One region of the Nonomuraea sp. NPDC003214 genome, then DNA from elsewhere that is predicted to be linked to it. Evidence: riboswitches for the same ligand, from Rfam matches in the RefSeq annotation. Region 1 holds a riboswitch; the other holds the start of a gene.
What was found. Region 1 has a riboswitch for thiamine pyrophosphate ahead of thiC (phosphomethylpyrimidine synthase ThiC). Riboswitches for the same ligand answer to the same signal wherever they lie in the genome.
Positions count from the first base shown of each region.

Region 2: another riboswitch for thiamine pyrophosphate. It lies ahead of ACWDXC_RS24155 (FAD-dependent oxidoreductase); the one in region 1 lies ahead of thiC (phosphomethylpyrimidine synthase ThiC).

Region 1 covers NZ_JBSFSX010000008.1:240,836-247,723, forward strand. Annotated here, with positions in the region: gene ACWDXC_RS26065 (flavin reductase family protein) at 1-192, opposite strand, end outside; gene ACWDXC_RS26070 (styrene monooxygenase/indole monooxygenase family protein) at 189-1,409, opposite strand; gene ACWDXC_RS26075 (AraC family transcriptional regulator) at 1,483-2,451, opposite strand; gene ACWDXC_RS26080 (hypothetical protein) at 2,503-2,676, opposite strand; gene ACWDXC_RS26085 (hypothetical protein) at 3,077-4,039, shown strand; TPP riboswitch at 4,104-4,216, shown strand; gene thiC (phosphomethylpyrimidine synthase ThiC) at 4,208-5,698, shown strand; gene ACWDXC_RS26095 (NAD(P)-dependent alcohol dehydrogenase) at 5,685-6,716, opposite strand; gene ACWDXC_RS26100 (DUF72 domain-containing protein) at 6,784-6,888, opposite strand, start outside.
Region 2 covers NZ_JBSFSX010000007.1:455,005-461,892, forward strand. Annotated here, with positions in the region: gene ACWDXC_RS24125 (mycothiol-dependent nitroreductase Rv2466c family protein) at 1-18, opposite strand, end outside; gene metF (methylenetetrahydrofolate reductase [NAD(P)H]) at 38-958, opposite strand; gene ACWDXC_RS24135 (polyprenyl synthetase family protein) at 1,044-2,111, shown strand; gene thiE (thiamine phosphate synthase) at 2,092-2,736, opposite strand; gene ACWDXC_RS24145 (Rv2175c family DNA-binding protein) at 2,714-3,088, opposite strand; gene ACWDXC_RS24150 (NAD(P)/FAD-dependent oxidoreductase) at 3,119-4,288, opposite strand; TPP riboswitch at 4,342-4,458, shown strand; gene ACWDXC_RS24155 (FAD-dependent oxidoreductase) at 4,448-5,821, shown strand; gene thiS (sulfur carrier protein ThiS) at 5,818-6,018, shown strand; gene ACWDXC_RS24165 (thiazole synthase) at 6,011-6,766, shown strand.

The sequences.
Region 1 (6,888 bases):
GAACCGGCCGGCCCGCAGGAACGCGGGCGCGCTCGGCGCCCGGCTCGACAGGCACCACAGCACCAGGGCCGGGTCCAGCGACACCGAGGCGAAGGAGTTCACCGTGAGCCCGGCGCGCTCGCCGGGCAGGGCGGTGGTCACCACGGCCACCCCGGTGGCGTAACGGCCGAGCGCGTCACGCAGCGCCCTCATGACGACACCTCGGCCAGATAGCGCCGGGCGCTGTCCGGGTCCATGAACCACTCGGCGAAGTCCGTCGGGTCGTCGAAGCCGTTGACGAAGCGCGAGGCCACCTCGGGCAGCGACCCGGCCGCGCCCAGGATCTCCAGCACGTGCGGCGGAGGCGGGGCCAGCAGCGCGTTGGTCCAGTCGGTGACGTGCCGCGCCTGCTCCCAGAACCGCTCGAACGTGCGCTCCATCCACGCCTGGTCGAACGGCCGGTCGCCGTGCTCCAGGATCGCCTGGAGGTAGGCGGCGGCGCACCGGGCCGCGTTGCCCGCGCCCTGGCCGGTGATGGGGTCGTTCAGCACCACCACGTCGGCGACGCCCAGCACCGGGGCGCCGGTGGGCAGCACCGCGACCGGCCGCCGCACGGTCGGCGCGAACCGGCCGGTCAGCGTGCCCATCGCGTCGGTCAGCTCGATCCCGTCGCACCGGGCGGCCTCCCACGGCAGGAACGTCTCCAGGATCGACCGGCTCGTGGCCAGGTGCTCGGCGGGGGTGCGCACCTCGCCCCAGCAGTCCATCGGGCCGCCGGGGACGCCCTCGAACACCATGATCTCGCACGGGCCGGTCACGGTCAGCGCGGGGAAGACGAAATACTCGCCCACGCCCGGGATCACGTTGAAGCACACCGCCGAGTGCTCCGGCCTGGGCGCCAGGCCGGTGACGTAGGTGAGCGCGAGCGCCCGCTGCGGCGCGTCGTAGGGGGACCTGGCGGCGTCCCGCTCGAACAGCGAAGCGATCTTGCCCTTGCCGGCGGCCACCAGGACCAGGTCGTGCGTGGCGGCGTAGGTCTCCAGGTCGGCGGGCGTCACGTCGCGGATCTCGACCCGGCCGCCCAGCGCCTCGACCTCCGCCAGCCAGGCGGGCATCTTGACCCGCTGGTCGACGCTGCGGGCGGGCTCGCGCAGCCGGGCCGCCCAGCCGATCGCCTGGCCGCCGTCGGGCCCCGCGACGGCGAACCGGATGCCGTCGATGGGCGGGCAGTGCGGCCAGTGGTCCAGGCCGAGCGCGCGCTCGTGACCCAGCGTGGTGCCGAACATGGCCTGGCTCGACATGACCCGGCCGTCGCGGATGTCGTCCGGGGTCCGGTTGGAGACCACGGTGACGTCGTAACCGTTCTTCAGCAGCCCGAGCGCCAGGTGCAGTCCAGACTGCCCGGCGCCGACGATCAGAATCTTTCGCATACCGGGAACGGTATTTTCCGGCCCCCCGGCCGAGCCATCCGCTGAGCGCGGATCCCGTCCGCTGGACGCGGAGTCAGCTCAGCCGCAGCGTGGCCGAGGGCGCGCGGCCGTACCTGTCGCGATAGGCGGCGGCGAAGCGGCCCTGGTGGAGGAAGCCCCAGCGGGCGGCGACCGTGGTCACCGTGCACCGGGCCGGGTCGCCCGCCAGCAGCTCGGCGTGCACCCGGGCCAGCCGCACGTCGCGCAGGTGCGCCATCGGGGTGATCCCGAGGTGGGCGCGGAAGCCCTCCTGGAGCGAGCGGACGCTCACGGCCACGGCCCGCGCCACGTCGCCGGTGGTGATCGGCAGGTGGGCGTGCTCGTCGATGAACGCCATCGCCCGGCGCACCACCTTGGGCACCGCCGCGGGCCGGGGCGCGATCAGCCGGCCCAGGTAGTTGGACGGCTGCGTGGTGACGAGGCTGAACAGCAGGGCGTTCTCCAGATGGGCGGCGGCCAGCGGCTGCGCGCCTCCGGTCTCGGCCGCGCCGACGAGCAGCCCGGCCATCGCCCGCCAGCCCTGCCCCCACGCGCCGGTCAGGTCCACGCCCAGGTCGAACACCACCGGCTCGGTGACCGGCTCGCCGAGCAACTGCTCGACCGCGCCTTCCACGGCCTGCCGGTCGAACTTGACGATGAGCTGCGGGCAGCCCGCGCCCCAGCGCATGTCCAGGCGCTCGGTCGGCGACGGCAGCGAGGCCAGCCCCGGCGTCGAGACGATCTCCTGGCCGCCGCACCGGATCAGGCTGCGCCCGGCGATCGGGATCTGCACCAGGTAGAACGACTCCAGCTCGCCCGGCTCGATGCGCACCTCGGCGCCGTAGTCGAGGTAGCTGACGCGCACGGAGCCGAGCTGTGCGGAGTTGAAGCGGGCGGCCAGCAGCCCGGCGTCGCCGGTCACGTCCAGCCGGTGCGGGCAGAACACCCGTCCGACCTGCTCCCGCACCTCGTCGAGATCCGAGCTGGCGAACAGCGGGCTGTTGCCGAGCAGAACACCGTCCATGCCCGATCATCGACATGATCTGCGGCAGCGTTCCAGGCAAAAAAGCACAGATCAGGGGAGCCGGCTCCGATACACCTTCCTGGCGCGTTCGTACAGGTCGAGGTGGTCGCCGTACTGCTCCTCGGTGTCGAAGCGGCCGAACTCGCGCACCACCTCGGCCAGCCGGTCCAGCCAGGCCAGGCACCAGCGCACGTCCGCCTGCCTGGCCACGTGCCCGCCGGCCACGTCCAGGTAGACCGGGCTGGTGTGGCGGGCGTCAGCCGGAGCGCGGGCAGGTTGTCGGGCACGTCGGCGCCGAGCGCGTCACGCACGACGCGGTCCACGTCCACCTCGCCGAGCCGGTGCGCCGGATCCTCCCCAGGCCTGGGTCACGTACGCCAGCGGCTCCTCGCCCCAGCACGGCCCGTGACTGTCGCGCAGCCTCCGGTACTCGGCGAGTGCGGCGGCCACCGGGGCCGGCATCAGCGGTTCACCGCACATCGGGATACCTCCGGGCGTCCCCGAGATAAGCTGAAAATGGCCAGAGCAATTGTCGTGCCATATAACCGCAGCTTAATAAGCTCAATGATCCGACATGGCGTATTTCTCATTGCGCCGGCACGACACTTCGCGATATTCATCAGCCGTGATCCCGGTCAAGGTGTTTCGCGCCGCCGCGTTCGTCCTGGAGAAGACCTCCCGCATGCAGGTGGGCAGGGCGTGGCACGACCCCGCGCTGGACCTCGCCCTGCGCCGCGTCCGCGCCGGGCGGCTGGAGCGTGGCCTGGACCTGATCAGGCAGGCCCGCGACGACCACGAGCTGCGCGCCCTGCGCGTCACCGAGCTCGCCACGGCCGCCGAGGCGCACCTCGACGCGCTTGAGCAGCTGGCCGGCGACGACCCCGACGCGCTGCTGTGGCTGGGCGCGGCCCGGGTGCAGCACGCCTGGGAGCTGCGCGACGACCTCACCGGCCGTTTCCACGAGCAGCTCGCCACCGCCGCCGAGCCGCTGCGCCGGGCCGCCGAGGCGGACCCTGCCGACCCGGTGCCGTGGGACGTCCTGCAGTGGCAGGCCATGGGACTGGGCGACCGGGACGAGCTGGACCGCCTGTGGGAGGAGCTGACCAGCCGCGCGCCGCGCCTGTTCGCCGGGCACTACACCCGCGCCCAGGCGCTGTGCGGCAAGTGGCACGGCTCCGACGAGGAGGTGCTGGCCTTCGCCCGCACCGCCGCGGCCACCGCACGCCCCGGCGACCTCGTCACCGCGATGCTGCCGCTGGCCCACTTCGAGGTCGCCTGGAGCGAGATCGCCGCCTCGGGCCGCGACGCCCAGGAGGTGCTCGAATCGCACTTCCGCGACCCGTACGTGGCCGAGGAGCTGATCGACGCCGTCGACACCTGGCACGCCAGGCCCCGGCCGCACCCCCGGTCCGTGGAGGCGATGCACCTGTTCGGCGCCGCCTTCTACTACGGCGGCCACCACGCGCGCGCCCAGAGCCTGCTCATGAACGCCGGCCGCCGCGTCCCGGAGATCCTGCCCTGGTCGGCCGGCTCGCTCACCCCCGGCCGCCGCTACGCTCGCGCCCGCCGCGAACTCGGCCTCGACTGAGCCATAAACGGCCGCCACTAATTCAGCCGATCTTGCATGACTTTCTTCGCCGGGTTACGTTGACCGGGTCCAACGCGGGAGCCCGGTGCGACCGGGCTGAGAGGACGGCTGCCCAGCCGCCGACCGCCAGAACCTGCTCCGGGTAATGCCGGCGAAGGGAGTTGCGCGATGAGCGACGCGCGTTTTTCCAAGGTCTACACCGGGGATCTCCGCGTGCCGATGCGCGAGATCAGACTGTCCAACGGCGAGCGCGTCCGCCTCTACGACACCTCGGGCCCGTACACCGACCCGGAGGTCACCGTCGACCTGGCCCGGGGGCTGGCGCCGAGGCGCGCGGAGTGGATCCGGGCCCGCGCAGGCGGGCCCGTCACGCAGGTGGGCTGCGCGCGGGCCGGGACGATCACGCCCGAGATGGAGTTCGTGGCGGTCCGGGAGGGCGTCGAGCCGGAGTTCGTCCGGCAGGAGGTCGCCGCGGGCCGGGCCATCATCCCCGCCAACGTCAACCACCCCGAGTCCGAACCGATGATCATCGGCCGCAACTTCCTCGTGAAGATCAACGCCAACATCGGCAACTCGGCGGTCACCTCCTCGATCGCCGAGGAGGTCGAGAAGATGACCTGGGCCACCCGGTGGGGCGCCGACACGATCATGGACCTGTCGACCGGCCGCGACATCCACGCCACCCGCGAGCGGATCATCCGCAACTCCCCCGTCCCGGTCGGCACCGTGCCGCTCTACCAGGCGCTGGAGAAGGTCGGCGGGCAGGCGGCCGAGCTGTCGTGGGAGGTGTTCCGCGAGACGCTGATCGAGCAGTGCGAACAGGGCGTCGACTACATGACCGTGCACGCCGGCGTGCGCCACGCGTTCGTCCCGCTGACCGCCGGGCGCAAGACCGGCATCGTCTCCCGGGGCGGCTCCATCATGGCCGCCTGGTGCGTGGCCCACGGGCGCGAGAGCTTCCTGTACGAGCGCTTCGCCGACATGTGCGAGATCTTCGCCGCCTACGACGTGTCGTTCTCGCTGGGCGACGGCCTGCGCCCCGGCTCGATCGCCGACGCCAACGACGAGGCCCAGTTCGCCGAGCTGCGCACGCTGGGAGAGCTGACCAGGATCGCCCGCGACCACGACGTCCAGGTGATGATCGAGGGCCCCGGCCACGTGCCCATGCACAAGATCAAGGAGAACGTCGACCTCCAGCGCGAGATCTGCGACGACGCCCCCTTCTACACGCTCGGCCCGCTGGTCACCGACATCGCGCCCGGCTACGACCACATCACCTCGGGCATCGGCGCCGCCATGATCGGCTGGTACGGCACCGCGATGCTCTGCTACGTCACCCCCAAGGAGCACCTCGGCCTGCCCAACAGGGACGACGTCAAGACCGGCGTGATCACGTACAAGATCGCCGCGCACGCCGCCGACCTCGCCAAGGGCCACCCGCAGGCCCAGGCGTGGGACGACGCGCTGTCGGACGCCCGGTTCGAGTTCCGCTGGGAGGACCAGTTCGACCTGTCGCTCGACCCGGCCACCGCGCGGGCCTTCCACGACGAGACGCTGCCCGCCGAACCCGCCAAGAACGCGCACTTCTGCTCGATGTGCGGGCCCAGGTTCTGCTCGATGCGGATCAGCCACGAGCTGCGCGACCTCACGGGACGATGACGGCCCGGCCGACGATCTCGTTGTCGTGCAGGCGCTGGTACGTGCGCGGCGCCTCGTCGAGCGAGTGCGGCTCCACGCGCACGCCGATGGCGCCCGACCGGGCCAGCGCCAGCACCTCGATGAGCTCGTCCCGGCCGCCCCAGTAGGGGACCGACACCGCCATCTCGTACGGGCCGCTGCCGAACCCGACGGGCAGGCGGCCGTCGGCCACCCCGACGATCGTCACGTCCGAGCACACCCCCGCGCACGCGCCCGCCAGCGTCACGGTGGGCTGGATGCCGACGAAGTCCAGCACCAGGTCGGCGCCCAGCCCGCCGGTCAGCTCCCGCACCCGGCCGGCGGCGGCCTCGTCGGAGATCACGGTCTCGTGCGCGCCGATCTCCCTGGCCAGCTCCAGCTTCTCCTCGCTGATGTCGAGCGCGATCACCCGCGTCGCGCTCATCGCCCGCAGGATCTGGACCGCCATGTGGCCCAGCCCGCCCGTCCCGATGACCACCGCCGTGCTGCCCGGCACCAGCTTGGCCAGGCTCCGCTTGATCGCGTGGTAGGGCGTGAGCCCCGCGTCGGTCAGCGGCGCCGCCTGCGCCAGGTCCAGCCCCTCCACCGGGACCAGGTGGCGGACGTCGTCGACGATCATGTACTCGGCCATGGCGCCGGGAGCGCCCAGGCCGGGCGGCTTGATGGCGAGGTCCTGGGCCCGGGTGCAGTAGTTCTCCGCGCCCCTTGAGCAGTTGCGGCAGGTGCCGCACCCCCACGGCCCGTACACCACCACGTCCTGGCCCACCTCGACGCCCGTCACCCCGTCGCCGAGCGCCGCCACCGTGCCCGCGCCCTCGTGGCCGAGGATCAGCGGCAGGCTGCCCCCGACGAGCAGCGGGTTCTCGATCACCGCGATGTCCGAATGGCACATCCCGGACGCCCTGACCCGGAGCAGCACCTCACCGGGAGCCGGCTCGGGGTCGGGCACCGTCACGACCTCGGGCATGCTCCCCTGGCCGGCCAACTGGACAGCTTTCATGCCTCTCCTCGCTTCCCGAGCCCCTCCCCCGGTACATGCCACGTTCCGGGCGGCCGAAATCCCGAGCTCAGAACAGCGTCGGCGGCTCGGCGGGCATCGGCTCGGGCAACGGCTCCAGCCCGGGAACGCGGGCCCGTACCTCGTCGTGGAAGCGCCGGGCGAGCGGCAGGGC
Region 2 (6,888 bases), on a different contig from region 1:
CCAGAAGTCTGCGATCACCCGTCCAGTCAACAGGAGATCAGCCCGGGACGGGCGCCGGCTCGATCCGCTGGAACACCTCGCGCGAGGCGCTGGAGCGGTTGAAGGTGATGAAGTGGATGCCGGGGGCGCCCTCGTCGAGCAGCCGCTGGCACAGCTCGGCGCCGTGCTCGATGCCGAGCGCGCGCACGGCGGCCGGGTCGTCGGCGACGGCCTCGAAGCGGGCCGCCACGTCGGGCGGGAACGGCGCGCCGGACAGCTGCTCGGAGCGGGCGATCGTGCTCATCTGCGTCACCGGCATCACGCACGGGATGATCGGCGTGTCGCAGCCCCGGGCCGCCACCCTGTCGCGCAGCCGCAGGTAGTCGTCGGCCTGGAAGAACATCTGCGTGATCGCGTAATCGGCCCCGGCGCGGCACTTGCGCACGAAGAACTCGGTGTCGGACTCGATGGACGGCGAGCGCGGGTGCTTGTAGGGGAAGGCGGCCACGCCCACGCAGAAGTCGCCGGCCTGGCGGATCAGCCGCACCAGCTCTTCGGCGTAGAGGACGCCCTCGGGGTGCTGGACCCACTCGCCGCCCGGGTCGCCGGGCGGGTCGCCGCGCACGGCCAGGATGTTGCGCACCCCGGCGTCGGCGAAGCGGCCGACCAGGTGGCGTAGCTCGCGCACGGAGTGGTTGACGGCGGTGAAGTGGGCGACGGGCGTCAGCGTGGTGCCGCGCGCGACCCGCTCCACGATGTCGACGGTGCGGTCACGGGTGGTGCCGCCCGCGCCGTAGGTCACCGAGACGAACGTCGGCCGCAGCGACTCCAGCTCCCTGATCGCCTTCCACAGCTGGCGCTCGCCCTCGTCGGTCTTCGGCGGGAAGAACTCGAAGGAGAACGACCGGCCGCCGGAGGCGAGCAGCTCCCGGACGGTGGGGACGCGATCGGGCAGGACGGAGGGTCGACCAAGGGCCATGCGACAAGATTACCCGGTGGCCGTGCGGCGCCCGACTCTCTACCTGCTCGGTATGGCCGATATGTCCGGCCACTAGTCTCAAGGCATGAGCACAGACGCCGCGAAGATGGACAACCTGCGCGCCCAGGTGGACCGTCGCATCAGGGAGTTCGTCGAACGGCAGTTGCCCGTCACCGGCGACCCCGACCTGGAGCCGCTGCGCACCGCCGCCGACGAGCTGCTGGCGGGCGGCAAGAGACTGCGCCCGGCCTTCTGCTACTGGGGCTGGCGAGCTGCCGGAGGCGGCGACGTGCCGGAGATCTTCACCGCCGCCGCCTCGCTGGAGCTGCTGCAGGCCAGCGCCCTGGTGCACGACGACGTGATGGACAAGAGCGACCTGCGCCGCGGCATGCCGGCCGCCCACCGGCGCTTCCAGACGCTGCACGAGAAGTCGGGCTGGCACGGCTCGGCCACGCAGTTCGGCGAGGGCGCCGCGATCCTGCTCGGCAACCTGCTGCTGATCTGGTCGGGCGAGATGTGGCGCACCAGCGGCCTGCCCGCGCGGGCGCTGGCGGCGGCCCAGCCGGTGCACGACCACATGCGCACCGAGCTCATGTGCGGCCAGTATCTCGACCTGCTGGAGCAGGCGCACGGCGAGAACACCTTCGACTCGGCGCTGCGCGTGGCCCTGTACAAGAGCGGCAAGTACTCCGTCGAGCACCCGCTCCGCCTCGGCCTGGCGCTCGCCTCCGGCGGCCTGGAGCCGTGGATCGACGAGCTGTGCACCACGTACGGCACCCGGGTCGGCATCGCCTTCCAGCTGCGCGACGACATCCTCGGCGTGTTCGGCGACCCCGCGCAGACCGGCAAGCCGGCCGGCGACGACCTGCGTGAGGGCAAGCGGACGATGCTGGTGGCGCGCACCCTGGCCGCCGCCACCCCGGAGCAGGCCGGCGTGGTGCGCCGCCTGCTCGGCGACCCCGAGCTCGACGAGCCTGGCGTGGCCGCGCTGCGCGAGATCATCGAAGGCACGGGCGCGCTGCGGGCGTGCGAGGACATGATCGGCGACTATCTCGGCGAGGCGCTCGCCTCGCTCGACCAGGCGCCGATCACGCCCGAAGCCCGCACCGCGCTGGCCGGGCTCGCCGTGGCGGCTACGTCACGGCGGACGTGAGCCGCTTGGCGAACTCGGCGGCGGCTGCCCCGGGGTCGTCGGCCTCGGTGATGGCGCGCACCACCACGACGCGGCGGACCCCGTAGGACATGACCTCGTCCAGGTTGGCCAGGTCGATGCCGCCGATGCCGAACCAGGGCCGGTCACCGCCGAGCGCCGCCGCGTGCCGGAGCAGCGACGGGCCCGGCGCGTGCCGGCCCGGCTTGGTCGGCGTGGGCCAGATCGGCCCACAGCAGAAATAGTCGACGCCCTCCTCCACCGCCGCGGCGGAAGCCTCGGCGGCGGAGTGGGTGGACCGGCCGATGACGATGTCGTCGCCGAGCATTTCTCGCGCGACCGTCACCGGAAGGTCGTCCTGCCCCAGATGGAGCACGTCAGGCCGGGCGGCGAAGGCGATGTCGGCCCGGTCGTTGACCGCCAGCAGCCGGCCGTGCCGGTCGCAGGCGTCGCGGAAGACCTCCAGGAGCGCGAGCTCCTCGCGCGCCTCCAGGCCCTTCTCCCGCAACTGGACGATGTCCACGCCGCCGGCCAGCGCCGCGTCGAGGAAATCGGCCAGGTCGCCCCTGTCACGCCGCCCGTCGGTGCACAGGTAGAGGCGGGCGTCAGAAAGCGAGGGCTTGGGCACGGCGCTTGACCTCGGTGTGACGACCGGCCTTGATCGCCTGGACGGGCGACCCCGGCAGCGAGTCGTCAGGGGTGAACAGCCAGCGCAGCGCCTCCACATCGTCGTACCCGGCGTCGCGGAGCACGGTCAGCGTGCCCGGAAGGCCTTTCACCACGTCCTTTCCGTCGAGGAACACCGCGGGCACCTGTGGCCCGCCGCTGCCGCGGCGCACGCCGAGCAGCTTGTGATCCTTGAGGAGTTGCTTGGCCCGTCCCATCGAGAGGTCGAGGCGCTGGGCCACTTCGGGGAGAGTGAGCCACTCGTCAACGAGCTGGTCGGTCTCCCGGTCGATCTGTGCAACAGAAAGCGTCACGAAACCACAACTACCACATGCCGCGCTTGCTCAAACAACACAATCCCGTAGGGGTACATCTGGATCTACCAGGCGTTCCGCGTCCAGACGACGGCCCTCCTGGATGATCCGGCGGCCCTGCACGAGGTCGCGGGGCCGGTCGACGGCCAGCACCGCCGCCAGCCCGCCCTCGGCCGTCAGCCAGCAGGCCGACCACTTGCCCTCCGGCCCGCCCCGGTAGAGCAGGCGCTCGCCCGCCGGGTGGTGGCCGGCGTACTGCACCATGTGGCCGAACTGCTCCGACCAGAAGTACGGGACCGGATCGTACACGGCCTCCTCGCCCAGCAGCGTCGCGGCGGCCACCTCCGGGGCGCTCAGCGCGGTGTCCCAGTGCTCCACGCGCAGCCGGGCGCCGTAGCGGCGCGACCACCAGGCGGCGCAGTCGCCCACCGCCACCACGCCGGGCAGCGACGTGCGCAGCCGCTCGTCCGTGACCACGCCGTTGTGCAGGTCGACGTCCGAGCCCGCCAGCCACTCCACGGCCGGGCGGACGCCGATGCCCGCCACGACCACGTGCGCCTCCACGAACCCGCCGCCGACCAGCTCCACGCCGCCCTCGTCGACCGACGCGACCATCGTCTCCAGCCGCAGGTCGATGCCGTCGTACCAGCTCTCCGTGCGGGCGCCGATCTCCTCGCCGACCGCCTGCGCCAGCGGGGTCCGGCCCGCCTCCAGCACGGTGACGGCGCAGCCGGCCCGGCGGGCGGCCGTGGCCACCTCCGCGCCGATCCAGCCCGCGCCCGCGACCACCACCCGCGCGCCCGGCACCAGGCGGGCCCGCAGCTCCAGCGAGTCGTCCAGCGTGCGCAGCACGTGCTGCGGGCCGTCACCCGGCAGCGGGATCGGCTCCGCGCCCGTCGCGATGACCAGGCCGTCGTAGCCCAGCTCGCCCTCGGTCGTCTCCACCACGCCCGCACGCAGCGACTTGGCCGAGACGCCCGGCCGGAAGTCCACCTCCAGCGCGTCCAGGTCGGAGTCGACGAAGCTGGAGTCGGCCGAGCCGAGCAGCACCGCCTTCGACAACGGCGGCCGATCGTAGGGCCGGTGCCGTTCCTGGCCGATCAACGTGATCCGGCCGCCGAACCCCCGTGCCCGCAGCGCCTCGACGCTGCGCACGCCCGCAAGACCCGCTCCCACCACCACGACGCGATTCACGTTCATGACCATAACGGGGGCGGTGCCGCGGCGTCGCACCGAGGCCGTAGGCTGGGGGACGTAAGACGCGCGGGAGTCCGGCCGTAACCGGGCTGAGAGGAAGGCTTCACCGGGCCTTCGACCGCAAGACACCTGATCCGGATCATGCCGGCGAAGGGAGCGGACATGGACGTGATCGTGGGCGGCGGAGTCGTCGGACTGTCGATCGCCTGGCGCCTGGCCCGCTCGGGCCGCGCCGTCACCGTGGTCGACCCGGCCCCCGCCTCGGGCGCCTCCCACGCCGCGGCCGGGATGCTGGCGCCGGTCAGCGAGGTGACCTACACCGAGGAGCCGCTGCTCCGGCTCGGCATCGCCGCCCTGCGCCGCTGGCCCGCCTTCGCCGCCGACCTCACCGTCGACGCCGCCCTCCCCCCTGGACGGACCGGCGCCCGCACGAGCGGCCCCACCGCCACCGGCGCACCCCCGCCCTCCGGGGGCGCCTCCCTGGACGGACCTCCCGCGGGATCCGGCGGTGCGCCACGGGCCGGCGAGCCGACCGGCCATCCGACCGGCCGTCCGGCCGGGGGTGCGGCTGGGGGTGAGGACGGTCCCGCCGCCTCCGGGCCCGGCGCGGCTCCCTCCTTCGGCGACGCCGCGGGGGCTGACCCGCTCGGGGGGCTCTCGGCGCTCGGCGGGGTGCCGGCCGAGGGGCGGGACGTGCTGGATCTGCGCTCCGACGGGACGCTGGACGTGGCGTTCGGCGGGGACGACCTGGCCGCGCTCGGGGAGCTGGCCGCGTTCATGGAGAAGCTCGGCCTGCCGGTGGAGCGGCTGACCGGGCGCGAGTGCCGGCGGCTGGAGCCGATGCTGGCGCCGTCCGTGCGCGGCGGTCTGCTGGCGCCCGGCGACGCGTGGGTGGACCCGCGCCGCGTCACCGCCGCCCTGCTCGTGGCCCTGGAGCGGCGGGGCGTCCCGCTGGTACGGGAGCGCGCGGCCGGGCTGTCGCGCGAGGGCGGCCGGGTGACCGGCGTACGCCTGGAGTCCGGGGAGGAGATCTTCGGCGAGCGGGTGGTCCTGGCCGCCGGGGCGTGGAGCGCCGGGCTGGCCGACGTTCCGGTACGGCCGGTCAAGGGGCAGATCATGCGCCTGCGCTCCCCCGAGCCGCTGCTGGGCCGGTGCGTGCGCGGGATGGTGCACGGCACGCCGGTCTACCTGGTACCCAGGGGCGACGGGGAGCTCGTGGTGGGGGCCACGCAGGAGGAGCTCGGGTTCGACACCCGGGTGACCGCCGGCGGGCTGTACGAGCTGCTGCGCGACGCCAGGGAGCTGGTCCCGGGGGTGACGGAGCTGGAGGTCGCCGACGTGGTGGCGGGGCTGCGGCCGGGCACGCCGGACAACCTGCCGATCATCGGCCCCGGCTCGGCCCCGGGGCTGGTGCTGGCCACGGGGCATTTCCGGGGCGGGGTGCTGATGGCCCCGCTCACGGCCGCGATCCTGCAGGGCGAGGAGGGCGACCTCGCGTCCCTGTGCTCACCCGCTAGATTTCGGGATATTTCATGAAATTGCTGATCAACGGAAGTACGCACGACGTGGCTGACGGCATGACCGTCGCGCAGGCCGTACAGACCCTGACCACCGCCACCACCGGCGTCGCGGTGGCCGTGAACGACGAGGTCGTCGCGCGCGGCGCGTGGGAGACGACGGCGCTGCGCGACAGCGACCGCGTGGAGGTGCTGACGGCGGTGCAAGGTGGATGACCTGATCATCGCTGGGGAGAAGTTCTCCTCCCGGCTCATCATGGGCACCGGCGGCGCGCCGTCGCTGGAGGTGCTGGACCAGGCGCTGGCCGCGTCGGGCACCGAGCTGACGACGGTGGCCATGCGGCGGCTCGACCCGGCCGCCCGCGGCTCGGTGCTGGACGTGCTGCGCGAGCGCGGCATCAAGGTGCTGCCCAACACGGCGGGCTGCTTCACCGCGGGCGACGCGGTGCTGACGGCCCGGCTCGCCCGGGAGGCGCTGGGCACCTCGTGGGTCAAGCTGGAGGTCATCGCCGACGAGCGGACCCTGCTGCCCGACCCGATCGAGACGTTCGACGCGGCCGAGCGGCTCGTGGCCGACGGGTTCACCGTGCTGCCGTACATCGGCGACGACCCGGCGCTCGCCCGCCGGCTGGAGCAGGCCGGGTGCGCGGCGGTGATGCCGCTGGGCGCGCCGATCGGCTCCGGGCTGGGCATCCGCAACCCGCACAACATCGAGCTGATCGTCGAGGCGGCCGGGGTCCCGGTCATCCTGGACGCGGGCATCGGCACGGCCAGTGACGCGGCGCTGGCGATGGAGCTGGGCTGCGACGCCGTGCTCCTGGCCACCGCCGTGACGCGGGCCCAGCGGCCCGACCTGATGGCGGCGGCGATGCGCGAGGCGGTCCGCGCGGGCCGCATGGCGCGGCAGGCGGGGCGCATCCCGCGCCGCCGCTACGCCGAAGCGTCCTCCCCGCTGACCCCCTGACGGGACGTCCTTCCCGTCTGCCGGGGGCGCACCGGCTCTCCGGGGCCGGTGCCGGGGTGGCCTGTGCGACGGCGCGGCACGTGAGGGGCCGGGCGGGGCACGGGTCGGCATCGGTTTCGGAT